Regions from separate parts of the Cupriavidus sp. P-10 genome, predicted to be linked through region 1. Evidence: predicted binding sites of a transcription regulator. Region 1 holds the regulator's gene; the other holds the start of a gene.
The links. The regulator sigma-54, encoded in region 1, starts transcription at its own class of promoters, with help from an activator protein. The targets are predictions, from matches to a motif close to TGGCANGNAANCTGCTTT.

Region 1 (4,414 bases):
CGCACCTTCCAGGCCGGCCACCCACGAGAGTTTGAGGTCGGCTGCGTTGTCGTCGAAGATGGACTGGGAAGTGACGCCGGTGAGTTCCATGCGGGTATGACGTGTGGGGCGGTGTGCCAGGCGCTGCGCCTGTCCGGTCTGTGCCGGCCCGTTCGGGACAGATCAGGGGATCAGGGGTGCCATTCGGTCAGCAGCTGGTGCACGGCTTCGGAAGTGGGCAAGGTCGCCAGCCCTTCGCGCATGTCGCGGTCTGACAGCAGCTGCGCGATCTCTGACAGGATTTCCAGGTGCTGCTGCGTGGCCTGTTCCGGCACCAGCAGGAAAATCAGCAGCGACACCGGCTTGCCGTCAGGCGATTCGAACGGGATCGGCTCGGCCAGGCGCATGAAGGCGGCCAGCGGCTGCTTCAGGCCCTTGATGCGTCCGTGCGGGATCGCCACGCCGGCGCCGAGTCCGGTGGAACCCAGCGACTCGCGCGCGAACAGGTTGTCCGTCACGATGGCGCGCGCCACGCCATGGTTGTTCTCGAAGAGGAGCCCGGCCTGCTCGAACACACGCTTCTTGCTGGTGACGCTGACGTCGAGAGTGATGTTGCCGGGTGGCAGCAATTTGGCCAAACGATTCATGGGCGATGCGCAGGATTTCAGTTAGCGGGCGGATCCGCCGTTCCGCCGGGCAGTGGATGGCTCAGAGGCAGCGGATCACCGGCAGCGCCGAGGCGTCCGGCCATTATAGAGCAGCGGCCTCCCTGTGATTGTGCACCGCAGCGCTGCGCCCGTGTGGGTCCGCACCGTAACCGGGCGCGGGGCAGAATGCGGCGCTGCATGTATGGCGCAGCATACACCTTGCTGCGGCCGTTGCGAACACTCCGTCTCAAACGGGTGACAGCCCTTTGCGCACGCGCCACAGCGCTGCAGGCGCAAAAAAGCCGCGCAAATGCGCGGCTTGCCTGTTTTGTCTTGATTCAGCAGCCCTCTGTGGGGCCACCGGGCACGGTCATTGCTGCATCTGCGCTGCGGCCATCTGGTACTTGACCGCTTCGCGGTCGTGGCCCTGCACGCGGTCCTTGTAGCGGAGTACCTGACGGTCTAGCTTGTCGACGAGTGCGTCGATCGCTGCATACAGGTCTTCATGATGCGCTTCAACGAAGATGTCCTTGCCCCTGAGATGTAGATTGATTTCCGCGTATTGCCGACGGTCCTTTTCCTTGTGGTTGTCGACAGAGAGCAGCACGCTAACGCCAATGACCTGATCGAAATGCCTGACGATTCGCTCCAGCTTCGTTTCCACGTACTCACGCAACGGCGGCGTGATGTCCAGGTGGTGTCCACTGATCTTGAAGTTCATAGCGCTTCTCCTTCTGAAAGAGCCTCACCAGGCAGGCGGTGGGCTCGGCTACAAAGACTTGCGGAGATTCACTGCGGGGATCTTCAGGGCTTCGCGATATTTGGCAACGGTGCGGCGTGCGACAACGAAGCCTTGCTCACCCAGCAGTTCGGCGATGCGACTGTCGGAAAGGGGATTCCTCGGGTCTTCGGCTCCTATCAGTTGCTTGATCAAGGCGCGGATGGCCGTTGATGAAGCCGCGCCACCGGTTTCGGTGGACACGTGGCTGCCGAAGAAGTACTTCAGTTCGAAAGTACCCATCGGCGTTGCCATGTATTTATTGGTCGTCACCCGGGAGATGGTTGACTCGTGTAATCCCAGTGTATCGGCAATCTCCCGCAAAACCAAGGGGCGCATGGCGATTTCGCCGTGCGTGAAAAAGTTCTTTTGACGCTCGACAATGGCCTGCGAGACACGCAGGATCGTGTCGAACCTTTGCTGGATATTCTTGATCAGCCAGCGTGCCTCCTGCAGCTTCTGCTGCAGGCCAGCGGTACCTGACTCTCCCTTCGCGCCGCGCAGGATCTGCGCGTACATGTCGTTGATGCGCAGCCTCGGCATCACATCCGGATTGAGTTGCGCGATCCAGCCGCCGCCGCTCTTGCGCACGAACACATCGGGCACGACGAAGTCGGCTTCGGGGCGGCTGTACGCGTGGCCCGGGTAAGGTGCCAGCGAGCGGATCAATTCGTGCGCGGCCTTGAGTGCTGGCTCGTCTACCTGCAGCGCTTTCTTCAGGCGCGTGTAGTCGCGCACTGCCAGCAGTTCCAGGTGGTTATGCACGATGTTCAGCGCCAGCTCGCGCTGCGGGTGCTTCAGCCGGCGCAACTGCAGGCCGAGGCACTCGGCGGCATTGCGCGCGCCCACGCCAGGCGGGTCGAAGCTCTGCAGCAGCGTCAGCATGGCCTGCACTTCGTCGATCTCGAACTCGAGTTCTTCGGGCAGTTCTGCGCAGATTTCTTCGAGTGAGGCGCTGAGGTAGCCGTCGTCGTCGAGTGATTCGATCAGGAAGATGGCAAGGCCCTTGTCGCGCACCGAAATCTTCAGCGGCGTCAGCTGTTCCATCAGGTATTCGCGCAGCGTGGGCTCGGCCTCGCGCAGCTGCATCGGCGTCTTCTCGTCTTCGTCGCCTTGCGGGCGGCGCGCGAAGTCGTCCAGGCTCCAGTCGCCGCCATAGTCATCGCCGCTGTTGCTGTCGCCGTAGCTGTCGTCGTCGCCCGCGCCATCGGCGCGCGCCTCGCCGTTGCCTTGCGGTTCGGCTGGTGCCGGGGCCGGCGCGCTCTGCAAGTTGACCGAACCATCGGCAGCCACGCGCAGCGGGCTTTCGATCCAGTCGTTCTCGCGTTCGAGCAGCGGGTTTTCCGTGAGCGCCTGTTCGACTTCCTGCTGCAGTTCCAGCGTCGACAGCTGCAACAGCCTGATCGACTGCTGCAGTTGCGGCGTCAGTGCCAGGTGCTGGGAGAGGCGGAGCTGTAGCGACGGTTTCATGCGACCTATTTTATGCGCATCTTTCCGTTGTTGGAACGGAAATTGCTATCGATGTCGCGGCTTGATCGACGCCGGCAGTGGGCTGGCCCATATGCAGATCATGGGGCCGAAAGCAGGGAGAATCAATGGCCTGCCGCAGCGGGCAGGCCAGTACATCACATGCGGAAGTTCTCGCCCAGGTAGACGCGCCGCACCGATTCGTTGGCGATGATCTCCTCGGGCTGGCCCGCGGCCAGCACCGTGCCTTCGCTGATGATGTAGGCGTGGTCGCAGATGCCAAGGGTCTCGCGCACGTTGTGGTCGGTGATCAGCACGCCGATATTGCGCGCCTTCAGGAAGCTCACGATGCGCTGGATTTCGCCCACTGCGATCGGATCCACGCCGGCGAACGGTTCGTCCAGCAGGATGAAGCGCGGCGACGATGCCAGCGCGCGCGCGATTTCCACGCGGCGGCGTTCGCCGCCGGACAGCGACAGCGCCGGGTTGTTGCGCAGGTGCGCGATCTGCAGGTCGTCGAGCAGCGCGTCGAGCCTGCGTTCGATCTCGGCCTTGGCCAGCGGCTTGCCGTTCTCCACCTGCAGTTCCAGCACCGCGCGGATGTTCTCCTCGACGTTGAGCTTGCGGAAGACCGACGCTTCCTGCGGCAGGTAGGACAGGCCCATGCGCGCGCGCTCGTGGATCGGCAGGCCGCTGATATGGTCGCCGTCGAGCACGATATCGCCCTCGTCCAGGTTCACCAGCCCCACGATCATGTAGAACGAGGTGGTCTTGCCCGCGCCGTTGGGGCCGAGCAGGCCGACCACTTCGCCACTCTTCACGTCCAGCGAGACATCCTTGACCACGGTGCGCGAGCCGTAGCGCTTTTTCAGGTGGCGCACGACCAGCGTGCTGCCGCCTTCGAGGACGGCCGTGGCTTGGACGGAAGGCTTTTCGGCGATGGTGGCGGTATCGGTCATTGGCACAGTCTGGCGTTCAGCGTTTCAGGCGAGGAAGCGGTCCCGGCCCGGCGTCAGGGTTTGTTGGCGGGCGCGGGCGCCGGCTTCAGGTCCAGCGGCGAGCCGCTGCCCGAACCCTGCGCATTCGGGTCCTGCCGCGGCGACAGCACCGCGCGCACGCGGCCCGACGGATTGGCGGCCGAGGTATTGTCGCCGCCGCCGGCAGCCGTGTAGAACTCCTTGCGGCTGTCGTAGGTCAGCACCGCGCCGCGGATTTCGTCGAGCATCTTGGCGCCCTGCAGGCGCGCCATGCGCGCGTGGCCGATCAGCTTGGACAGTTCCTGCTTGCCGTCGTATTCGATGCGGTCGCCCCAGCCGTCGATGTATTCGTCGACGCCTTCGCGCTTCTGCCGGATGTAGGCCTGCTTGCCGGCCTTGGCGGTGGCCACCGCGAACTGGTAGCCCTCGGGATCGGTGCGCAGCTCGGCCGCATCTGACTTCAGGACCATCGTGCCCTTGGTCAGCACCACGTTGCCGGTCAGCGTATAGATCTGCTTGACGTCGTCGTAGCTGGCGTTGTCGGCCTCCAGCACCATCGGCTTGTC
Region 2 (4,414 bases), on a different replicon from region 1:
TGCAGAGCCTGTACGGCCAGGTGGCGGCGCTGGGGTACGTGGTGCTGCTGACCGATGCGCAGGGCGTGACGGTCGACTATATCGGCGATGCGCGCACCGATGCCGCGCTGCGGCACGCCGGCCTCTATCTCGGCGCGGAATGGAGCGAAAGCGGCGCCGGCACCTGTGCAGTGGGGACGGCGCTGGTCACCGGGCAAGCCCTCACCGTGCACCAGGCCGACCATTTCGACGCGACCCATATCCCGCTGACCTGCACCGCCGCGCCGCTGTTCGACACGCACGGCAACCTGCACGCCATCCTCGACATCTCCGCGCTGACCTCGCCGCATGCCAAGGACAGCCAGGGGCTGGCGTTGCAGCTGGTGCGCATCTATGCCGCCCATATCGAGAACGCCAACTTCCTGCGCGCGCACCGGCGCGACTGGATCCTGAAGCTGAACGTCGCGCCGGAGTTCGTCGACGTCAACCCCGAATACCTGCTGGCGCTGGACGAGGCCGGCCGCATTGTCGGCCACAACCACCGCGCCCGGCTGATGCTGGAGAGCGAGCTGGGCGGCGCGGCCGGCGCCACCGTGCTCGGCCAGCGGTTCGAGGCACTGTTCGGCGCCCGGCTGGAAGAGCTGGGCAACTATGTCTACTCCCGGCCCAGCGAACAGCGGCTGGTGGCGCTGAACCGCAGCGGCGGGCTGCTGTACCTGAGCGTGATGCCGCCCGCGCTGCGCTGGCAGGCACCGGCGAAGGAAGCGCCGGTGGCCATGCCCGACGCGCTGGCCGCACTGACCGGCGGCGATATCGCGCTGCAGCAGCAACTGCAGCGCGCCGCGCGACTGGTCGATTCGCCGATCAACCTGCTGATCCACGGCGAGACCGGCAGCGGCAAGGAGTTCTTCGCCAAGGCCCTGCACCAGGCCAGCTCGCGCCGCAGCGGCCCGTTCATCGCGGTGAACTGCGCGGCGATCCCGGAAACGCTGATCGAGAGCGAGCTGTTCGGCCACCTGCCCAACAGCTTCTCCGGCGCCGGCCCGCGCGGCAAGCGCGGGCTGATCCAGGAAGCCGACGGCGGCACGCTGTTCCTGGACGAGATCGGCGACATGCCGCGCGAGCTGCAGTCGCGGCTGCTGCGCGTGCTGGCCGAGGGCGAGGTGCTGCCGGTCGGCGCCGCAAGGCCCGTGCCAGTGCGGCTGCGCGTCATCTCCGCGACGCACCACGGCCTGGAGCAACTGGTCGCCGAAGGCCGCTTCCGCGAGGACCTCTTCTACCGCCTCAATGGCGCCCGCTTCGAACTGCCGCCACTGCGCGCACGCAGCGACCTCGACTGGCTGATGGCCAAGCTGCTGCAGGAAGGCGCCGGCCAGGCCGTGACGTTGTCGCCGGCGGCACGCGAGCGGCTGCATCGCCATCGCTGGCCGGGCAACCTGCGCGAGCTGCGCAACGTGCTGGAATACGCGCGCGCCGTCTGCACCGGCGGCTATATCGATGAGCAGGACCTGCCCGATGGCCTCGGGACCGCGGCCATTCCCGCTGCACCCGCGCAAGCTGCGCCGGTTGCCGGCGACAGCGCCGCCGCGCCATTCGACCCGCACCAGCTGCCGCCCGAAGGCATGCTGCTGATGCAGTACCTGCGCGCTTCCGGCTGGAACCTGAGCGCGGTTGCGCGCCAGATCGGCATCAGCCGCATGACCCTGTACCGTCGCATGGAACGTTACGGCATCCAGTCGCCTAACCGGCGCGACGGGGCCGACGACGAGGGCGGCAAGCCCGCCCACTGAGCGGGCTCGCGATACGGCTGTCCACCCGCTGTACACCTGTGCTGTGACACCTGTCACATCGCAGCGCTCCGCTTTGCCTTTCCGCTGCGGGTAATCCCTCGGTTTTTGCGCATTTTTTGCCCTGCGCGCACTGGCACAGCCATTGCAATTTGCCTGTCACCACAACGACAACAGGAGACAGGCAATGGGGCACGCAGCCGGCGCCGGCACGCCACTGGTCGGTATCATCGCCAACCCGATTTCCGCGCGCGATATCCGCCGCGTGATCGCCAACGCCAATAGCCTGCAGCTGGCCGATCGCGTCAATATCGTGCTGCGCCTGCTGGCCGCGCTGGCGTCATGCGGCGTGGGCCGCGTGCTGATGATGCCGGACCGCGAAGGGTTGCGCGTCATGCTGGCGCGGCACCTGGCGCGTCGCCAAGGCCCCGACTCCGACCTGCCCGCCGTCGAATACCTCGACATGCCCGTGACCGCACGCGTCGACGACACGCTGCACGCCGCGCGCTGCATGGCCGACGCCGGCGTGGCCGCGATCATCGTGCTCGGGGGTGACGGCACGCATCGCGCGGTGGTGCGCGAATGTGGCGGCGTTCCGATCGCCGGCCTGTCGACCGGCACCAACAACGCCTACCCCGAGATGCGCGAGCCGACCATCACCGGCCTCGCCACCGGCCTCTACGCCACCGGGCGCGTTCCCGACAAGCACGCGCTTGCCTCCAACAAGCGGCTCGACATCGTCATCCGCGACGGCGACGGCGGCTTTCGCCGCGACATCGCGCTGGTGGATGCGGTGATCTCGCACGAACACTTCATCGGCGCGCGCGCCTTGTGGAAGACCGACACGCTCGCCGCGGTCTATGTGTCGTTCGCCGATCCGCAGGCCATCGGCCTGTCAGCTATCGCCGGCCTGCTGGAACCGCTCGGCCGGCGCGATCCCGGCGGCCTGGCGATCGAGCTGGCCGCGCCGGGCGAAGGCGAATTCGACCTGCGCGCACCGATCGCGCCGGGACTGCTGTGCACGGTGCCGGTGGCCGGCTGGGAGCGCCTCGAACACGGCCGCCCGCACCGCGTGCGCCAGCGCAGCGGCATCGTCGCGCTCGACGGCGAACGCGAGCTGGCCTTCGGCCCTGACGACGAAGTCACCGTGACCCTGCATGAACACGCTTTTCGCAGCATCGACGTGGCGGGCTGCATGCGCTATGCCGCGCAGCATCGGCTGATGCGCAGCAGCAACCCGTTGCTTACCTGCCTTTCCTGAAGTGCAAACCTTGATAGAACGAAGGAGACAGACATGACAGCCAGAGCTTCGAAGGATCCCGGCGCGCTGCCGCTCGACAAGGAGACGCTGCTGACGGTGTACCGGAAGATGCGCACCATCCGCGATTTCGAGGAGCGCCTGCACGTGGACTTCGCGCGGGGCGACATCCCGGGCTTCGTCCACCTGTATGCAGGTGAAGAAGCCGCGGGCGTCGGCATCCTGCACCACCTGAACGATGGCGACCGCATCGCCAGTACGCACCGCGGCCATGGCCACTGCATTGCCAAGGGTGTGGATCCGGTGGCGATGATGATGGAGATCTATGGCAAGAAGGGCGGCTCTTGCAACGGCAAGGGCGGCTCGATGCATATCGCCGACCTGTCCAAGGGCATGATGGGCGCCAACGGCATCCTCGGCGCAGGCGCGCCGCTGATCTGCGGCGCCGCGCTGGCGGCCAAGTTCCGCGGCAAGGGCGAGGTCGGCATCACCTTCTGCGGCGATGGCGCCTCCAACCAGGGCACCTTCCTGGAAAGCCTGAACCTGGCTGCGGTGTGGAACCTGCCGGTGATCTTCGTGATCGAGAACAACGGCTATGCCGAGTCGACCTCGCGCGAATATGGCACGGCCGTGGACAGCTATGTAGACCGCGCCGCCGGCTTCGGCATTCCGGGCGTGACCGTGGACGGCACCGATTTCTTTGCCGTGCACGAGGCCGCCGGCGAAGTCATCCGCCGCGCGCGCGAAGGCGGCGGCCCGTCGCTGCTCGAATGCAAGATGGTTCGCTTCTACGGCCACTTCGAGGGCGATGCGCAGACCTATCGCGCCGCCGGCGAGCTCGACGATATCCGCGCCAACAAGGACTGCCTGAAGCTGTTCGCCCGCACCGTGACGCAGGCCGGCGTGGTCGCGCGCGAGGAACTCGACACCATCGACCGTGAAGTCGCCGCGCTGATCGATCACGCCGTGCAGGAAGCCAAGGCCGCGCCGCTGCCCGGTCCGGAGGACCTGCTCACCGACGTCTACGTCAGCTACTGATCCGCCTCTCGCCAACAAGACGGCTAACCGAACTATCAGGAGACAAACATGGCTCGCAAACTGAGCATCAAGCTGGCGATCAACGAGGCGATCGACCAGGAAATGACCCGCGACCCCAGCGTCATCATGCTGGGCGAAGACATCGTCGGCGGCGCCGGCGCGGATGGTGAGAAGGACGCCTGGGGCGGCGTGCTGGGCGTGACCAAGGGACTGTACGCCAAGCATGGCGACCGCCTGCTCGATACGCCGCTGTCCGAATCGGCCTACGTGGGCGCTGCCATCGGCGCCGCGGCGTGCGGCATGCGTCCGATCGCCGAGCTGATGTTCATCGACTTCATGGGCGTCTGCTTCG

Region 2: the regulator sigma-54 is predicted to act here: its motif matches at 1,901-1,918, upstream of CTP10_RS17840 (ATP-NAD kinase family protein).

Annotation. Positions count from the first base shown of each region.
Region 1 covers NZ_AP025170.1:345,374-349,787, forward strand. The annotation lists gene hprK (HPr(Ser) kinase/phosphatase) at 1-90, opposite strand, end outside; gene ptsN (PTS IIA-like nitrogen regulatory protein PtsN) at 171-626, opposite strand; gene hpf (ribosome hibernation-promoting factor, HPF/YfiA family) at 997-1,347, opposite strand; gene CTP10_RS01645 (RNA polymerase factor sigma-54) at 1,396-2,874, opposite strand; gene lptB (LPS export ABC transporter ATP-binding protein) at 3,030-3,830, opposite strand; gene lptA (lipopolysaccharide transport periplasmic protein LptA) at 3,884-4,414, opposite strand, start outside.
Region 2 covers NZ_AP025171.1:158,167-162,580, forward strand. The annotation lists gene CTP10_RS17835 (sigma-54-dependent Fis family transcriptional regulator) at 1-1,769, shown strand, start outside; gene CTP10_RS17840 (ATP-NAD kinase family protein) at 1,954-3,027, shown strand; gene CTP10_RS17845 (thiamine pyrophosphate-dependent dehydrogenase E1 component subunit alpha) at 3,061-4,062, shown strand; gene CTP10_RS17850 (alpha-ketoacid dehydrogenase subunit beta) at 4,111-4,414, shown strand, end outside.